2 regions of the Janthinobacterium sp. B9-8 genome follow, and region 2 is predicted to be linked to the other one. Evidence: riboswitches for the same ligand, from Rfam matches in the RefSeq annotation. Region 2 holds a riboswitch; the other holds the start of a gene.
What was found. A riboswitch is a leader RNA that binds a small molecule or an ion and turns the genes downstream of it on or off. The one in region 2 is predicted to bind thiamine pyrophosphate.

Region 1: it holds a riboswitch for thiamine pyrophosphate, as region 2 does, so the genes downstream of both, thiC (phosphomethylpyrimidine synthase ThiC) here and thiM (hydroxyethylthiazole kinase) in region 2, are expected to answer to the same signal.

The regions. Positions count from the first base shown of each region.
Region 1 is NZ_CP014222.1:4,491,768-4,495,183, reverse strand. Features, by position in the region: gene VN23_RS20195 (rhodanese-like domain-containing protein) at 136-459, opposite strand; gene VN23_RS20190 (protein-L-isoaspartate O-methyltransferase family protein) at 592-1,245, opposite strand; TPP riboswitch at 1,492-1,593, shown strand; gene thiC (phosphomethylpyrimidine synthase ThiC) at 1,627-3,416, shown strand, end outside.
Region 2 is NZ_CP014222.1:1,620,471-1,623,886, forward strand. Features, by position in the region: gene thiE (thiamine phosphate synthase) at 15-653, opposite strand; gene thiM (hydroxyethylthiazole kinase) at 740-1,561, opposite strand; TPP riboswitch at 1,591-1,686, opposite strand; gene VN23_RS07320 (response regulator) at 1,727-3,416, opposite strand, start outside.

The sequences.
Region 1 (3,416 bases), 1.9 Mb from region 2:
CGGACAAACAAGCGGGGAGACTATAACAACTCAGACTGTCATATGGAAGTGATGGAAAATTAAAACCATGCCACTTAAAGCAGTCACAATATAATGACAATTTAATGAAGCCACACGCAATAACAAGTAATTACATCAATACCTAGCCATCGCCAAATCGACTTCCTCGGCCCAACGCGCAATCCCGCCATTTAAATTAATGACATTGGCAAAGCCCTGACGCTCTAAAAAAGAAGCCACTTGATAGCTACGCATGCCGTGGTGACAAATCACTACAATCGTTGCATCTTCATCCAATTCAGTAAAGCAGCTAGCAATGGTATTCATAGGAATAAGCTGGCTATTTGCAATATGGCAAATCTCATACTCACCCACTTCGCGCACATCTAATAGCACAGGGTCGGCACGCTCTGCATCGCTAAGCCATTGGGATAATTCGAGAGGATTAATTTGTTGCATTCAAAAGCCCTGATAACTGCATTACAAAATAATAAAAGCTATAAACACATCGATTCACAGATCAAAAAGCACCATCAATCCTGTATCACAAAAGAATGATGGGCGATGTGTTTACAGCGTTTTTGGCATTTTTTAAAATGCAAAAGCCGCTTTTTCTTTTGCGTTTTTCAAGCGTGGCAAATTGTATTCAAACAACTTAGTGGCCCTAAAGCTGCCCTTGGCCACACAGGTGAATAGCGTTGCAGACATAATCGGCAACTCGCCCACAACGGCAATCAAACGTCCGCCCACAGCCAGTTGATCTTTCAAGCTGGCAGGAACCTCGGCTAAAGAGCCGGTCACGATAATGGCATTAAACGGGCCTTGCACCTGAGCAGCAGCAAGCGCATCGCCTTGCGATACTGTGGCGTTTTTAATCCCTGCAGTTGCCAAATTGGCGCGTGCGGTATCAACCAAAGCTGCATCAATTTCCACACCATAAACATGCGCCACCAAGCCTGCAGCCAAGGCCATCAGGTAACCTGTACCCGCGCCAGCCACCAGTACTTTATCGCTCACCTGCGGATCAATATCCTGCAGCAGCTTGGCTTCCATCTTTGGGGCCAGCATTTGTGCGCCATTTGCCAGCGGCAGCTCGATATCCACAAAAGCCAGCTCTTTTTTATCTGCGGGTACAAATTCTTCGCGCTTTACCGCCAATACACGGTTGAGCACCTTTTGATCCAGCACATCCCAAGGGCGGATTTGTTGCTCAACCAATAAGTAACGTGCGTTTTCCCAATCCATTTATATCACCTCAAAGCGAGCTGGGATCAAACCCAGCGTTTGAAAATTTTCGCAATTATCCCACAGACCAAGCCCGGTGTGGCTATAGAGCCTGAGATCGCGAGCGATAAGGCCAAAGATTAACAAGTAAAACGGCGGCTTTCACACGCTCTACTCCCCACTCTCCACGCCCAATTAACCTTGATATAAATCAGCCGGCCTTCATCTTAAATTTGCTGTTTGCTGGTTTTTTATATACCTTCTCTGCTTTATCGCTAGGGGTTCTGCGCCAGATTTGGGCGCAGATGAGAATTACCCTCTGAACCTGATTCGGTTAATACCGGCGTAGGGAAGCGAGCTAGATACTTCGTTTAGCTCACCCGCGCCTTTGTGGAGTAGAGCATGAACGCAAAAGCCCAATTTTTAGCATCCACTGCCGTCGTTGACGACGCAGCCATCCAGCCACTCCCCAATTCGCGCAAGATTTACGTTCAAGGCTCACGTAGCGACATCCGTGTGCCGATGCGAGAAATCAGTCAGGCCGATACCCCGCTCCAAATGAGTATCAGCGGCGCAACAGAAAAAAACCCGCCTATCTTTGTTTACGACTGCTCCGGCCCTTATTCCGATCCAGATGCAAAAATTGATGTACGCAAAGGCCTGCAAGCCATTCGTAGCACATGGATTAGCGAGCGCAATGACACCGAACTGCTGAGCCAGCTCACGAGCGATTATGGCCGTATGCGCGAGGCGGATGCCAAGCTGGATGAATTACGCTTTGAGCTAAAACGTCAGCCACGCAAAGCCAAGCTGGGTGCCAACGTCAGCCAGATGCACTACGCCCGTAAAGGCATCATCACCCCAGAAATGGAATACGTAGCGATTCGTGAGAACATGAATCGTGCGGCTTATTTACAAAGCCTGCGGGACAGCAGCCCTACCGGTGAAAAAATGCTGGCGATGATGAATCGCCAACATAAGGGCGAAAACTACGGCGCAGTGATGCCGGATGAGATCACCCCGGAATTTGTGCGCAGCGAAATCGCCTGTGGCCGCGCCATTATTCCCAATAATATTAACCACCCAGAATCCGAGCCAATGATTATTGGCCGTAATTTTCTGGTTAAGATTAACGGCAATATCGGTAACTCCGCCGTCAGCTCCAGCATTAGTGAAGAAGTAGAAAAAATGACTTGGGGCATTCGCTGGGGTGCGGACACCATCATGGATTTGTCCACCGGCAAGAATATCCATGAAACCCGCGAGTGGATTTTACGCAACAGTCCTGTACCCATCGGCACCGTCCCTATCTACCAAGCGCTCGAAAAAGTAAACGGCAAGGCTGAAGATCTAACTTGGGAGATCTTCAAAGACACGCTGATCGAGCAAGCCGAGCAAGGCGTTGATTACTTCACCATCCATGCTGGCGTATTGCTCCGCTATGTGCCGATGACCGCTGGCCGCATGACCGGCATTGTGAGCCGTGGTGGCTCGATTATGGCCAAATGGTGTTTGGCGCATCATAAAGAAAACTTCCTTTACACCCACTTTGCCGACATCTGCGAAATCATGAAAGCCTACGATGTGGCCTTCAGCTTGGGCGATGGCCTGCGCCCTGGCTCGATCTGGGATGCCAATGATGAAGCACAACTGGGCGAGCTAAAAACACTCGGCGAGCTAACGCAAATCGCCTGGCAGCACGATGTGCAAGTGATGATCGAAGGCCCTGGCCATGTACCTATGCAATTGATTAAAGAAAATATGGATAAGGAACTGGAATGGTGTCATGAAGCGCCGTTCTACACACTCGGGCCGCTGACTACCGATATCGCCCCCGGCTACGACCATATCACCTCGGCCATTGGTGCAGCGCAAATTGGTTGGTACGGCACCGCCATGCTTTGCTATGTCACGCCAAAAGAGCATTTAGGCCTGCCCAATAAAGACGATGTAAAAGAAGGCATCATTACTTATAAGCTGGCAGCACACGCTGCGGATCTTGCCAAGGGTCACCCCGGCGCACAGATTCGTGACAACGCGCTATCCAAAGCACGCTTTGAATTCCGCTGGGAAGACCAGTTTAATCTGGGCCTCGATCCGGATCGCGCCCGCTCTTACCACGACGAAACCATGCCAAAAGACAGTGGCAAAGTGGCGCACTTTTGCTCGATGTGTGGCCCGCATTTCTGCTC
Region 2 (3,416 bases):
CTAACGCCCTAAGCTTAAACATCAGCGCCTTCTAGGCGCAATGCTTGCGCCGCTTGCTGCGGATTAGCTTGCCCGCAAATAGCAGATACCACAGCCACGCCGTCGGCTCCGGCGGCCCGTAAAGCGGCCACGCAGCCAAGGCCAATTCCGCCAATCGCTACCGCGGGGACGACCTTGGCCAGCATCAGTTTGGCAAATTCTTCCAAGCCAATCACAGGGGAAGCATCGAGCTTGGTACCTGTCACAAAGACGGGCCCCACACCGATGTAATCGACGATATCCAGCGGTACGGCGGCCAGGTGCTCTGCGTTTGATGTCGACAAGCCCAGCAGCTTATGCGGGCCAATCAGCTGGCGAGCCATTTCTGGGGCGATATCTTGCTGGCCCACATGCACCCCTGCCGCATCGACCAAGAGCGCCACATCGATATGGTCATTAATAATTAAGGGAATATTGATAGGATCAAGTGCGGCTTTTAACGCCAGAGCGGCAGAAACCCACTGGCGTTTTTTCCACTTAGGTGCGCGCAATTGCACAATGGTCACACCACCTGCCACTGCGGCCAGCGCGGTACCAACCATGCCCTGCACGTTGCCACCACATAGATCAGGATCGAGTACTAAATAGAGAGAAAGATCTAAATCAGGCTTCATTTAGCCCCCTTCAATAATATCGTCAGCGGTAACGCCGCTATCGCACGCTTCAGGATCGAGCACCAGAGAAAGGTCTAAAACCGGCTTCATTCATCCACCGCCTTCAGCATGGCGGGTTGCATGATATACAGCGCGTCTAAAAAGGCGGGCAAGAACGTACCGGGGCCATCGCAGGCTGATTCGGCACGCTCGCCCGCAATCGCCATCACGGCACAGGCCGCAGCCACCGCAGCCAGTTTATCGGGCGCGCCCGCCACAAAAGCGGCCACCACAGCGGATAGAGCGCAGCCCGTGCCCACTACCCGAGTCATCAAGACATGGCCCCAAGGAATAGCCCAAGTAGAGACGCCATCGCTGACATAATCCACTTCACCCGTCACCGCAACAATCGCGCCGGTTTGCAGAGCAAGACGCTGTGCGGCGGCAATGGCCAGCACGGAATTGGCCGTGCTATCTACACCCTTGCCGCCAGCTGATTCGCCTGCCAGAGCCATAATCTCTGAAGCATTGCCACGAATCACCGCCGGTTTTTGTAGCAATAAATCATGCAATGCGTCGGTACGATAAGCCAAGACACCAGCGGCCACCGGATCGAGCACCCAAGGCGTATTGGCCACATTGGCTGCCGCAACTGCTTTTTGCATCGCGGCAAGACGGGCCGGATACAGCGTACCCACATTAATCAGCAGTGCATCGGCCATGGCGGCAAACTCGGCCACTTCTTCTTCGGCCACAATCATGGCAGGCGATGCACCCAGTGCCAGCAAAACATTGGCCGTAATTGACTGGACCACCTCATTACTCAGGCAATGCACCAGCGGCGCGGCTGCACGCAAGCGCGCGAGCTCTTCGCCGACGCGGTACAGGGGAAATTGGGGGATAAGTGGGATGGTATGCAAATCAGACATTTAAGCTCCTTGGCGGGCAGAAAGCCTGCGCCAAGCAGCGCCGACTTCCCTACGCTGGCATGATCCAGATCAGGTCACGGGTATTTCTCAGCCGTTTTTTTCAAGCGGCACCCCGAGTCAGGTCGCCATTTTGCGGATATTAGCCCAGACAAACAAGCGTAAAGATCAAACTTTGCCAATTGCATGCAAAGCCAATTGGGCTTTTACCCGGCTAAGCAAAAGCGGCAGGCACAGCGGCTTCGCCATATAATCGACGGCTCCTAACTCCATCCCCAGCATTTCATCTTCGGCGTCTGATCGGGCAGACATAAAAATCACAGGAATATGTTGCATCCTGGCATCGGCTTTAATCCGGCGGCACACTTCATAGCCATCTATTTCCGGCATTAAAATATCTAATAGAATTAATTGTGGCAAAGGGTCTGCTGCCAGCATCGCTAATGCCTCTGCACCATGGTGGGCTAATTGAATTTTAAATTCTTTATTCAGCATCCGATCAATCAATAATAAATTCATCGGCGTATCGTCCACGGCCATAATGGATATCGCGAGTGGCTCTGCAATCTGCCCTTCAGGCAATTCTTCGCCTTGGTTTACCCCATCCAAAGCCACGATTAAATCAACCAGAAAGCCCACCAAAGTGCTTGAAAAAGCCTCCAGCATGGGCTTTAACATCGGATCTGTTGGCCGGTGGCGCAATAGTGCTTCTAACTCGGCAGCCAAATCGGCTAAATCTACCGCACCAATACTACCCGCCACCGATTTACTGCTATGCAGCAAACGCTCGGCCGTGGCATGGTCTTTCTCTTCCAGAGCAAGGCTAATTTCTGCTATCAATGCAGATTGCCCATGAATAAATTTTCTGAGCATTTCTAGATACAGCGTCTCTTTACCCAAGACCCTGCGCAAGCCAGCGGCCACATTCAGGCCGGGTACGTGTAACATTTCAAGCTTATGTTTCAGATTATGATCGGTAGGACGATCGGCCTCGGGCACCATCGCCACCCGCTCACTCATCGGGCGAGGCGTTATCCAGCGTAATAGTGCAAGCCATAAATCATGCGGCTCGATTGGCTTTGCAACATGTCCGTTCATTCCTGCAATGGCACAACGCTCCTGATCCACCTGCATGGCATTGGCCGTCATCGCCACAATAGGCAAAGACATAAAATCAGGCCACTGGCGAATAATTTGCGTGGCTTCTATGCCATCCATTACCGGCATTTGCATATCCATTAGCACCAGATCATAGCGAACCTGCTGCACTTTATTGACGGCTTGCTGGCCGTTTTCGGCCAGATCTACAATAAAGCCCGCACCTTGCAAAAGATCCATTCCCACTTGCTGATTTAAATCATTATCTTCAACCAATAAAATACGCGCACCTTGAATACTGGATAAATCCATATCTGCATTTTTAACTCTTAATGCAATAGTCGGCTTTTGATTTGTATCTAATACACGCATTGTGGTATCAAATAATTGAGAGGCATTAACGGGCTTAGTTAATATTTCATCCACTTCTGCTGCATCCACCTCACTCAACACCTCTTCACGCCCATAGGCCGTCACCACAATCAGACGGGGGGAAATAGCTAATTGCATTCTTTGGATGGCAATAGCGGTTTCCCGCCCCCCCATATGCGGCATACGCCAATCCAAGAAAATCACTTTAAAAGGATCCCCTGCTGTGGCCGCACGAGCCAGCTCATCAATCGCAGCGAGGCCAGATAAAGCCACCACCGGCCGGAACGTCATTGTGAGCAGTAAATCGGCCAACACCCTTGCTGAATCAGCATTATCATCAACCACCAGCACCGCCTGATGCCGCAAATCCAGGCTGGGCAGCAGCTCT